DNA from 2 places in the Pseudoalteromonas sp. NZS100 genome. Region 1 is predicted to be linked to the other one. Evidence: predicted binding sites of a transcription regulator. Region 1 holds the regulator's gene; the other holds the start of a gene.
What was found. The regulator ArgR, encoded in region 1, controls arginine synthesis, uptake and breakdown. The targets are predictions, from matches to a motif close to ANTGAATANNTATTCANT.
Positions count from the first base shown of each region.

Region 2: the regulator ArgR is predicted to act here: its motif matches at 2,120-2,137, upstream of I6E69_RS19085 (OadG family protein).

Region 1 covers NZ_JADYWM010000004.1:129,499-134,576, reverse strand. The annotation lists gene I6E69_RS05620 (ABC transporter ATP-binding protein) at 1-83, shown strand, start outside; gene I6E69_RS05615 (Dyp-type peroxidase) at 132-1,031, shown strand; gene argR (transcriptional regulator ArgR) at 1,039-1,506, opposite strand; gene mdh (malate dehydrogenase) at 1,732-2,664, shown strand; gene ispB (octaprenyl diphosphate synthase) at 2,750-3,721, opposite strand; gene rplU (50S ribosomal protein L21) at 4,144-4,455, shown strand; gene rpmA (50S ribosomal protein L27) at 4,472-4,729, shown strand; gene cgtA (Obg family GTPase CgtA) at 4,868-5,078, shown strand, end outside.
Region 2 covers NZ_JADYWM010000027.1:18,728-23,805, reverse strand. The annotation lists gene I6E69_RS19095 (sodium ion-translocating decarboxylase subunit beta) at 1-23, opposite strand, end outside; gene oadA (sodium-extruding oxaloacetate decarboxylase subunit alpha) at 37-1,818, opposite strand; gene I6E69_RS19085 (OadG family protein) at 1,830-2,075, opposite strand; gene I6E69_RS19080 (DUF1328 domain-containing protein) at 2,595-2,768, shown strand; gene I6E69_RS19075 (hypothetical protein) at 2,827-3,018, shown strand; gene I6E69_RS19070 (YcxB family protein) at 3,152-3,619, shown strand; gene csrA (carbon storage regulator CsrA) at 3,670-3,861, opposite strand; gene I6E69_RS19060 (aspartate kinase) at 3,953-5,078, opposite strand, start outside.

The sequences.
Region 1 (5,078 bases):
CACAATATGGCCAGTCATTTGAAAATAATGATCAGGTTATAATAAAAATAAAACCTCACACGGTGAATTTTTTCGAATCGTAATTAATTTGTTATTCGCTGTGTTTTTATCTGTAAAACTAAGGAATAACAATGGCGCAAGCGCAATCAGGGATTTGTGCTGAAGCAAACTTACACGGTTTGCACTTATTTTTTAATGTGTTTGATGGTCAAGACGAATCACTTCGCGCAAAGTTAAAACAAGTAAGCGCTATAGAAGAAGAGTTTAGCGATCAATTTTCAGAATCAATGCTCTCTTGTATGGTTGCTATTGGTGCGCAATACTGGCCGCATATCCTCCCTGAATACATTCCAAGCGAATTACAGAGCTTTCCCAATATAACCCATAGCGATCACCAAATGAGCGTACAACCGTGCGATTTATTTGTGCAAATTCGCTCTGACCGTGAAGATGTTAACCATTTATTTGCGCTGCAAATTTTAAAATTATTTGCCCCCGATGTTGAGCTGGTGGAGCAAATTCGTAATTTTCGCTTTTTAGATGGTCGTGATTTTAACGGTTTTATTTATGGTGGCGACACCGCACATGGAAGAAAAAAGCGCGCTACGGCTTTAATCAGCAACCCTGGTAGCTTTGAAGATCAGGGGAGTTATATTCATGTTCAGCGTTATAAACATGATTTAACTATGTGGCAGCATTTATCATTGAGTGAGCAAGAGCAAATAATGGGACGTACGCGTCTTGATAACACGCTAATTACCCCAGCGGTCGAAACCAGCCATGCTTCGCGAAGTGAGCTAAAAGACGAAGACGGACAACCGCTACTATTAAATCAAAGCATGCCTTATGGCGACGTGTATGAGCAGGGAATGTTATCAATTACATGCGCTTGTACGGGCACCGCATTTGAAAAAGTACTTAATAGTCGTTTAGGGGAAGGGGATTGCTACGACCACTGGCTTGATTTTACTCAAGCCGATATGGGCTCTGCTTTCTTTGCACCTTCAATAGGGTTTTTAAAACAAATTTAATTTGCTATTAAACCGTATCAAATAAAATGCGAACGCGTTCAAGTGTTACATCTATTTCAGATATTTTAGCAGGAGCGATAAAAATAGTGTCATCGCCGGCAATAGTTCCTAGTACGCCATCTGCTTTACCTAATGAATCTAATAAACGTGCAATAAGCTGAGCAGCACCTGGGCTGGTACGAATGATGATCATCATTTCGTTGTGCATAATGTCGATTACTAATTGGCGTAATGGGCTTTTAGCCGTAGGTACACCCATTTCAGCAGGTAAGCAGTAAACCATTTCTTGTTTGGCATTGCGTGTGCGTACAGCGCCAAATTTACTTAACATGCGTGATACTTTACTTTGGCTTATATTGTCAAAACCTTGATCTTTTAATGCATCAACTATTTCGCCTTGAGAGCCAAAATTTTCTTCTTTTAATAGTGATTTAAATGCTTTTACCAGTGCTTCTTGTTTATCTTGTGGTTGCATAGTCTTTATTCGTTTTTGTTATTTATGCCGCAAATTCTACACAAAAATGAATAATTATGCAGCAGTTGTTTAGTTAACTTGCCAGTTTGATGCGTTAAATCACATAAGTTTACGACTATGGTCGAAAATATACTTGAAATAGACAGGATAAATTTGTTTTTAGTCGCTAATTTCATTATCTTAAGAGCCACAAATGTTTCCTACCTCAAATTACGGAGAATTCCAATGAAAGTTGCTGTATTAGGTGCTGCAGGCGGTATCGGCCAAGCGTTGTCTTTATTATTAAAAACAGGCTTACCAGCTGGCTCTGAATTATCACTTTATGATGTTGCACCAGTAGTACCAGGTGTTGCGGTTGACCTTTCTCACATCCCAACAGATGTTAAAGTTGCAGGCTTTGGCGCAGACGATTTAAATAAAGCGCTTGAAGGTTCTGACATCGTTCTTATCCCAGCGGGTATGCCACGTAAACCAGGTATGGATCGTGCTGATTTATTCAATGTAAATGCTGGCATCATCAAAACTTTAGCAGAAGGCATTGTTGCCAGTTGTCCTAAAGCGTTAGTAGGTATTATTACTAACCCAGTAAATGGCACAGTTCCAATTGTTGCTGAAGTATTCAAAAAAGCAGGTACTTACGACGCTAAACGCGTATTCGGTATTACTACGCTTGACGTTATTCGTTCAGAAGCATTTGTTGCTGAACTTAAAGGCGTAGATGTAGCAACTGTAAAAGTACCAGTAATTGGTGGTCACTCAGGCACAACGATTCTGCCTCTACTTTCTCAAGTTGAAGGTGTTTCTTTCACTGATGAAGAAGTTGCTGCACTTACTCCACGTATCCAAAATGCGGGTACTGAAGTTGTAAATGCTAAAGCAGGCGGTGGTTCAGCTACGCTATCTATGGGTGCTGCTGCAGCTCGTTTTTGTATGTCTTTAGTTAAAGGCCTACAAGGTGAAGAAGTTGTAGATTACGCTTACGTTGCTGTTGAAAATGGCGATGCAGAGTACTTTGCACATCCAGTACGTTTAGGTAAAAACGGCGTAGAAGAAATTCTTTCTTACGGCGAACTAAGCGCATTTGAAACAAAAGCAAAAAATGACATGCTTGAAACTCTGAAAAAAGACATCAAAGAAGGTGTTGATTTCATGGCGTAATAGCCGGTTTAAGCAACAAAAAAGCCTGCATTTGCAGGCTTTTTTATTGCTCAGAATTAATGTCACACTGTGTAACTAGTTAAAACTAGTGGTCCCGGTCAACCGCAATACGGGCAAGGCTTATAAGTGCTTGCTTATAGTCAGACTCAGCTAAAAAGTCTAAACAGGCAATGGCTTTTTCGGCCTCAAGCTCTGCTTTTTGCATTGTAAACTCAAGCGCATTAGTTTGTTTTAGTGCAGTTAAAATTTCTTCTAAATGCTCCATACCATTACTGTGCTCTATTGCATCACGAATAAGCTGTGTTTGCTGCTCGCTACCATGTTGCATAGCATAAATAAGCGGAAGGGTTGGTTTGCCTTCAGCTAAATCATCGCCAATGTTTTTACCTAGCTGCTCAGCATCTGCATTGTAATCGAGTACGTCATCTACTAGTTGAAACGCAGTACCTAAATGCATACCGTATAGGTTTAGTGCATCAAGTGTCGCTTGGTCTTGCTCTGTGATAATGGCAGCAAGGCCTGTAGCTGCTTCAAATAATTTAGCTGTTTTAGAGTAAATAACCTGCATATAGCTGGCTTCAGTCGTATCTGGGTCATTGCAGTTCATCAGCTGCAATACTTCACCTTCAGCAATAATGTTTGTTGCATCGGCAAGTACTTGCATAATCTGCATTTTTCCAAGGCCAACCATAAGCTGAAATGAGCGAGTGTAAATAAAGTCACCAACCAATACGCTAGCAGCATTACCAAATTCAGCATTTGCTGTAGGCGTGCCACGTCGTAAGTTTGATTCATCTACAACATCATCATGCAATAGCGTTGCTGTATGGATAAACTCAACAATTGTTGCAAGTGTTATGTGATCTTTACCCTGATAACCGAGCGCTTTGGCTGCTAAAATAGCCAGCATTGGACGAACGCGTTTGCCGCCACTGCTAACTATATATAAACCAAGCTGATTAACTAACGCCACATCTGAGCGCATTTGCGCATGTATAAGTTGATTGACGTCATTCATATCGCTTTCGATTAACGCCTGGATAGCTTTTATATCCATTGATCTCCGAGCCAATTTTTATGTGTGAACGGCGCAGATTGTACAACAAAAAATGCACTAGCTCGATATTTTGTGACGATTGATTGAAAAAACACTATTAAAGTACTTAATTTAGACTGAATTAGCCAAGATAACTGATTAATTGATAATCAATATACAGTTTATGGTGTGCTTAGATATTGAGCTGTGAGGGTCATATTTGAGTACATTAATTTATTTCGGCTAAGAGTTAAAAAGCGCTTGGCAAAAGGGCCAATTAATATAAAATGGGGTAAATATTGAATTGCTCTCAAAGCAGCTACTTTTTATTCATTTTAATTACAAAATAGGCTTGCTAGTTATTTCGCGTTAGCGTAAACTTCGCGCCCTATCGAAGAATATTTTAGTTGCGCCGATTTGAGGGTGCACAGACGGAGTTAATTATGTACGCGGTTTTCCAAAGTGGTGGTAAACAGCATCGTGTGACTGAAGGTCAAACGATTCGTCTTGAAAAATTAGACGTTGAAACTGGTGCGGCAGTAGAATTTGATTCAGTACTTTTAGTTGCTGATGGTGAGAAAATCGAGATCGGTGTACCGTTCGTAAACGGTGGCAAGATAACAGCTGAGGTTGTTTCACATGGTCGCGGTGAGAAGATTAAGGTTGTTAAATTTAGACGCCGTAAGCATTCTCGTAAGCAAATGGGCCATCGTCAATGGTTCACTGAAGTTAAAATCACTAGCATTAGCGCTTAATTAGAGGTACTTAGAAATGGCACATAAAAAAGCAGCTGGTAGTACTCGTAACGGTCGCGATTCAGAAAGCAAACGCCTAGGTGTTAAGCGTTTTGGTGGCGAATCAGTTCTAGCGGGTAGCATCATTGTTCGTCAGCGTGGAACTCGTTTCCACCCTGGTACTAACGTAGGTATCGGTAAAGACCACACTATCTTCGCAAAAGCAGATGGTAAAGTTCAGTTTGAACAAAAAGGTCCTTTAAACCGTAAATACGTAACTATCGTAACTGAGTAATCAGTAAGGTAGTTAAAAACCCCGCCTTTGCGGGGTTTTTTGTTTTGTAGTCAGCCAATATATACCCAAGCCTGCATTTGTGCTGGCTTGGGTATATAATAGAGTTATTAAACAAGCCAATCCCTAAAGTGAGTAATCATGAAGTTTGTAGATGAAGTAGAAATTCGCGCAGAAGCTGGAGACGGTGGCAGCGGCATCGTGTCTTTCCGTCGTGAAAAATATGTTCCAGATGGTGGACCAGACGGCGGTGACGGTGGAGACGGTGGTAGTGTTTATCTACAAGCTGATGAAAACTTAAATACCTTAATTGATTATCAGTTTGAGCGCTTCCATAGAGCTGAACGTGGTA
Region 2 (5,078 bases), on a different contig from region 1:
CAGAGGTTTAAAATACCTTCCATCCTCTATTTACTCCTAAGCTAATGCAATCATAGCGTCGCCGGTAGTTACAGCATCGCCTTCACTAACTAACACTTCAGCAATTGTTCCGGTATGCGTAGCCCGTATTTCAGTTTCCATTTTCATGGCTTCCATAATAATCACTACATCGCCTTCGTTAACAACTTGCCCAGCTTTTACCTTAATCTTAAAAATATTACCGGCTAGAGGCGCGTTAAGTGTTTCACCTGATGCAACCGAAGCAGATTGAGGAATGTGCTCAGAGTCTTTTAATGTTACTTCTTTAAGTTCACCACCTTGCGCTACTACTACGTCATAAACTTTACCATCTACTTTTACACTGTACTGCTCAGCCTTCACTTTGTTACTATTTGAAACTGATTTAGAAGGTGCTTTACTGCTTTTATCTTCAACAGAAGGTACTGGCTCAAATGCATCTGGGTTGTTGCGGTTTTTAATAAACTTCAAACCAACTTGTGGGAATAATGCATAAGTTAATACGTCATCAATTTGATCATCAGCAAGTGTTAAACCTTGCTCTTGTGCTTCTTTTAATAACTCAGCTTCAAGCGTTGCAAGCTCAGGTGCAATGTTATCAGCAGGGCGACAAGTAATAACTTCCGCTCCATCAAGCACGCGCTCTTGTAGCTCTTTATTCATTGGTGCTGGTGTTAAGCCATATTCACCTTTTAATACGCCAGCAGTTTCTTTAGTAATTGTTTTATAACGCTCACCCGTTAGCACATTAAGTACCGCTTGAGTGCCAACAATTTGCGACGTTGGTGTTACTAAAGGTAAAAAGCCAAGATCTTCACGTACACGTGGGATCTCAAGTAAAACCTCATTAAGCTTATCGGCTGCGCCTTGCTCTTTAAGTTGGTTTTCCATGTTTGTAAGCATGCCACCAGGTACTTGAGCTAATAAAATGCGCCCATCAACCCCTTTTAAGCTACCTTCAAATGCCGCATATTTTTTACGTACATCTCTAAAGTAAGCAGCAATTTCTTCTAGGTGGTTTAAATCAAGCTCAGTATCGCGCTCAGTTCCTTCAACTATCGATACAATAGTTTCAGTTGCAGAATGTCCATAAGTCATACTCATTGATGAAATAGCGGTATCGAGCATATCAATGCCAGCATCAATTGCTTTTTGGTAAGTAGCAGTACTTAAACCTGTTGTAGCGTGGCACTGCATAGCAATTGGAATAGATACAGTTTCTTTAAGTGCTTTAATTAGTTTTTCAGCATCGTACGGCTTTAATAAACCCGCCATATCTTTAATACAAATTGAATGACAACCCATATCTTCAAGCTGCTTTGCAAGAGTTAGCCACATATCAAGTGTATGAACAGGGCTAACTGTGTACGAAATAGTACCTTGAGCGTGAGCGCCTACTTTTACAGCCGCTTTAATAGCTGTTTCTAGATTGCGAACATCGTTCATTGCATCAAATATACGAAATACATCAACGCCATTTTTATGTGCACGTTCTACAAACTTTTCAACAACGTCATCAGCGTAATGGCGGTAACCTAATAAGTTTTGACCGCGTAATAGCATTTGCTGCTTAGTATTAGGCATCGCTTTTTTAAGTGCACGAATACGCTCCCAAGGATCTTCGCCTAAATAACGAATACACGAGTCAAATGTAGCACCGCCCCACGATTCAATAGACCAATAACCCGCATCGTCTAATTTGCTAGCAATCGGTAGCATATCGTCTAGGCGCATACGCGTTGCTAATAATGATTGGTGAGCATCGCGCAATACCAATTCTGTTAATTTTAATTTAGCCATGTGTGTGCCCCTTATTTATTATTTGATTTGTACTGAGCAATGGCAGCACTAATAGCAGCGATGTGCTCATTAGGCACACCTTGAGATTTAAAAGATGGTGATTTAACTGGTGTCGCCACGTCAGGTTTGCTAAAGCGCGTCACCAAATTAGACATAAGCGTTACTGCACCAATTAATATCGACAGAAATACAAACACTCCAACCATGCCAGTAAGCATTAAGTTACCAGCCGTTGTGAGTAGAGCACCTATATCCATTTTTCTCCCCTTGAAACCCATATCGAAAATAAAAAATCGATTTAATTAAATATTTATTCACTGGATAATAACAAAACTAATCGCTTTGTCTACATCTTGTAAATTGGTAAAACCAATTAAACAATAAACAACATAACACTCAATTAATTTACATGCTATAACTCAGCAATCACGCGCTCTACAATACATACAAGAAATAACGACTATAGCTAATAGTTATATGGAAGTTGTTAATTAACTATCAAGCCAAGTAAAAATAAACACTAATTCTTAATATTAAATACAAAGCCACACACTAATTGTTAATTGGTCTTACCAAAATAAGTTTATTTAGTGAACATTTAGCAGTTATTTGCAACAGTGTGAATAACTTACATAACAAAGCGTAAAAGTTACTAACCAACTAATAACTAGAGTAACAACAAAAAACCATAACCAATTGATATTTATACCAAATAAACTTTGGCATATAACTGGCATTAGTTATTATGAGCAAATTTGATAACCAAGGAGAAAACAATGTTACGCTGGACAATTACATTTTTAGTTATTGCTTTAATCGCTGCAGTGTTAGGTTTTGGTGGCATCGCAGGTGCCGCAGCTGGTATAGCAAAAATTATATTTTTTATCTTTTTAGTACTTTTAGTGATTTCATTAGTTTCAGGTGCACTACGTGGTAAATCACCCAGGTAGATAAAGCATTCAACTAACAAACACTAAAATTTAATTAATACTTACAAGGAATTACACTATGAACTCTACAACTTTAAAAGCAGCACTAATCGCAGTATTTGCAGGTTTTTTCATGATGGGTTGTGAAGACAACCATGCAGAAGATGCTGGCGAACGTATCGACGAAGCAGTAACTGACGTGCAAAACTCTGTTGAAGATGCATGTGAAAATGTTAAAGAAGGCGTGAACGCTGAAGAAACTAACTGTTAATTCTTCTTGTACCGCTAAAAAAACGGCTTTCGAGCCGTTTTTTTGTGCCAGTAATAAAATCACTGACTATAAAGCTGCTCATTTAGCAGTTAGCTTGTTAAAATAAAAAAAACGATATTTAAAGCAAGGCAAAATGGCATTCACAACCACCTACACATTAGATAAACCCTACTTTTACGAGTGTTTTGATGAGTCACTCCCTTATAGTAAGCGTGCAAAACCTAAATACTTTTTACTTGTGTTGTTAGTTGCGCTTGGTTTATTTGGCATTTATGTTTTAGACGATCATTACTTAGGATCGTTTATGATCATGTTAGCGGTACTCGAGTGCGTCGCTTTTTACTATCGCAGACCATGGTGGGTAACCAGACAAATGCTCAGCAGAGCATCAGGCTCTGAGGTAACACTTACCTTTGATGAAGAAGGTATTAAATCTGCTAATCATTACAAAAGCTATCAATTAGAATGGCAAAATATAAGCGAAGTAATAGACACCCAGCAAGGTATTATTATTAAAAACAAAAGCAGCATGCAGTACATATCAAAACAAACGCTTAGTCCTGAAACACTCGCTTTTATAAACAAAAAAGCCACTCAGTGAGTGGCTTTTTGACTAGTTGAGTTAATTACTCAACTACGTATACGTGTTGATTAAGCATTGCCCGGATTAGGGTTCGACTTTTCAGCTTGTATGCGCATGTAAATCTCTTCACGATGCACTGATACGTCTTTTGGTGCATTAACACCGATTCGAACTTGATTTCCTTTAACACCTAGAACAGTAACTGTTACTTCGTCACCAATCATTAGGGTTTCACCTACTCTACGAGTTAGTATTAGCATTCTCTTGCTCCCATGTTCCAATAAAAATTATAAGATTCCGCTTAAACATACTAATGAAAATTAGACTGAAAAGTAAGTAAAAACTCGCAATCTATCCATTTTCTGTTAAAAATGCCTTGTGTAATGCACGAACAGCCAACTCTAAGTACTTTTCATCTATTAAAACTGAAATTTTAATCTCTGAAGTCGAGACTAAAACCACATTAATATTTTCCTGCGCTAATGCATCAAAAAATAAACTAGCGACACCAGAATGTGATTTCATACCCATGCCAACAGCAGAAACTTTAGCAACTGCTTGCAATCCGCTTACATTTTGAGCACTGAGCTGAGCTTGATCTTCACTCAATAATTCAAGTGCTTGCAGATAATCATTCGAGTGCACAGTAAAAGCATAGTCTATTTTTTCAAAGTTATGATTAACTTGATTAATCATATCTATTTCGATGCCATTTTCGGCAAAAAGTTTCAATATTTTTGAAAGATATTGCGTGCCCGTTGGCACACCTTGTACCTTAATTAAACATTCGTCACGATTAAACGCAATCCCCGATACAACCTTGCTTGGCATATCGTTCTCCTCAAAACTTATTAATGTACCTTCATCGGGATTAAAGCTCGAAAGCACCCTAAGTGGCACATTATGTTTTCCTGCGGCTTCTACTGAGCGAATATGCAAAACTTTCGCCCCTAAACTTGCCAGTTCTAGCATTTCGGCAAAGGTAACTTGGCTCATTCTGCGCGCGTTAGGTTCAACACGAGGATCTGTAGTATATACGCCGTCAACGTCTGTATAGATCTGGCATTCGTCAGCTTTTATAGCCGCAGCTATTTCCACAGCCGATGTATCGGTACCGCCGCGCCCAAGCGTTGTAATGTTGCCCTCAACATCACGCCCCTGAAACCCAGCAATAATAGCAATACGATTATGCTCAAGCTCATGCTTCAAACGCGTAGCAGCAACCTCTGCAATACGAGCTTTACCAAACATGTTATCGGTTAAAATATTGACTTGATCGGCTAATAGGCTCACAGCAGAGTGGCCACGTTTTATGATGGCCATAGCAAGTAGTGATACAGAAACCTGCTCTCCGGTGCTAATAAGTACATCTAGTTCACGGCTACTCGGGCGAGTATCAATTTGTTTGGCGAGATTAATTAAGCGGTTGGTTTCTCCCGACATAGCCGAGAGCACCACAACCACTTGATGTCCTTGT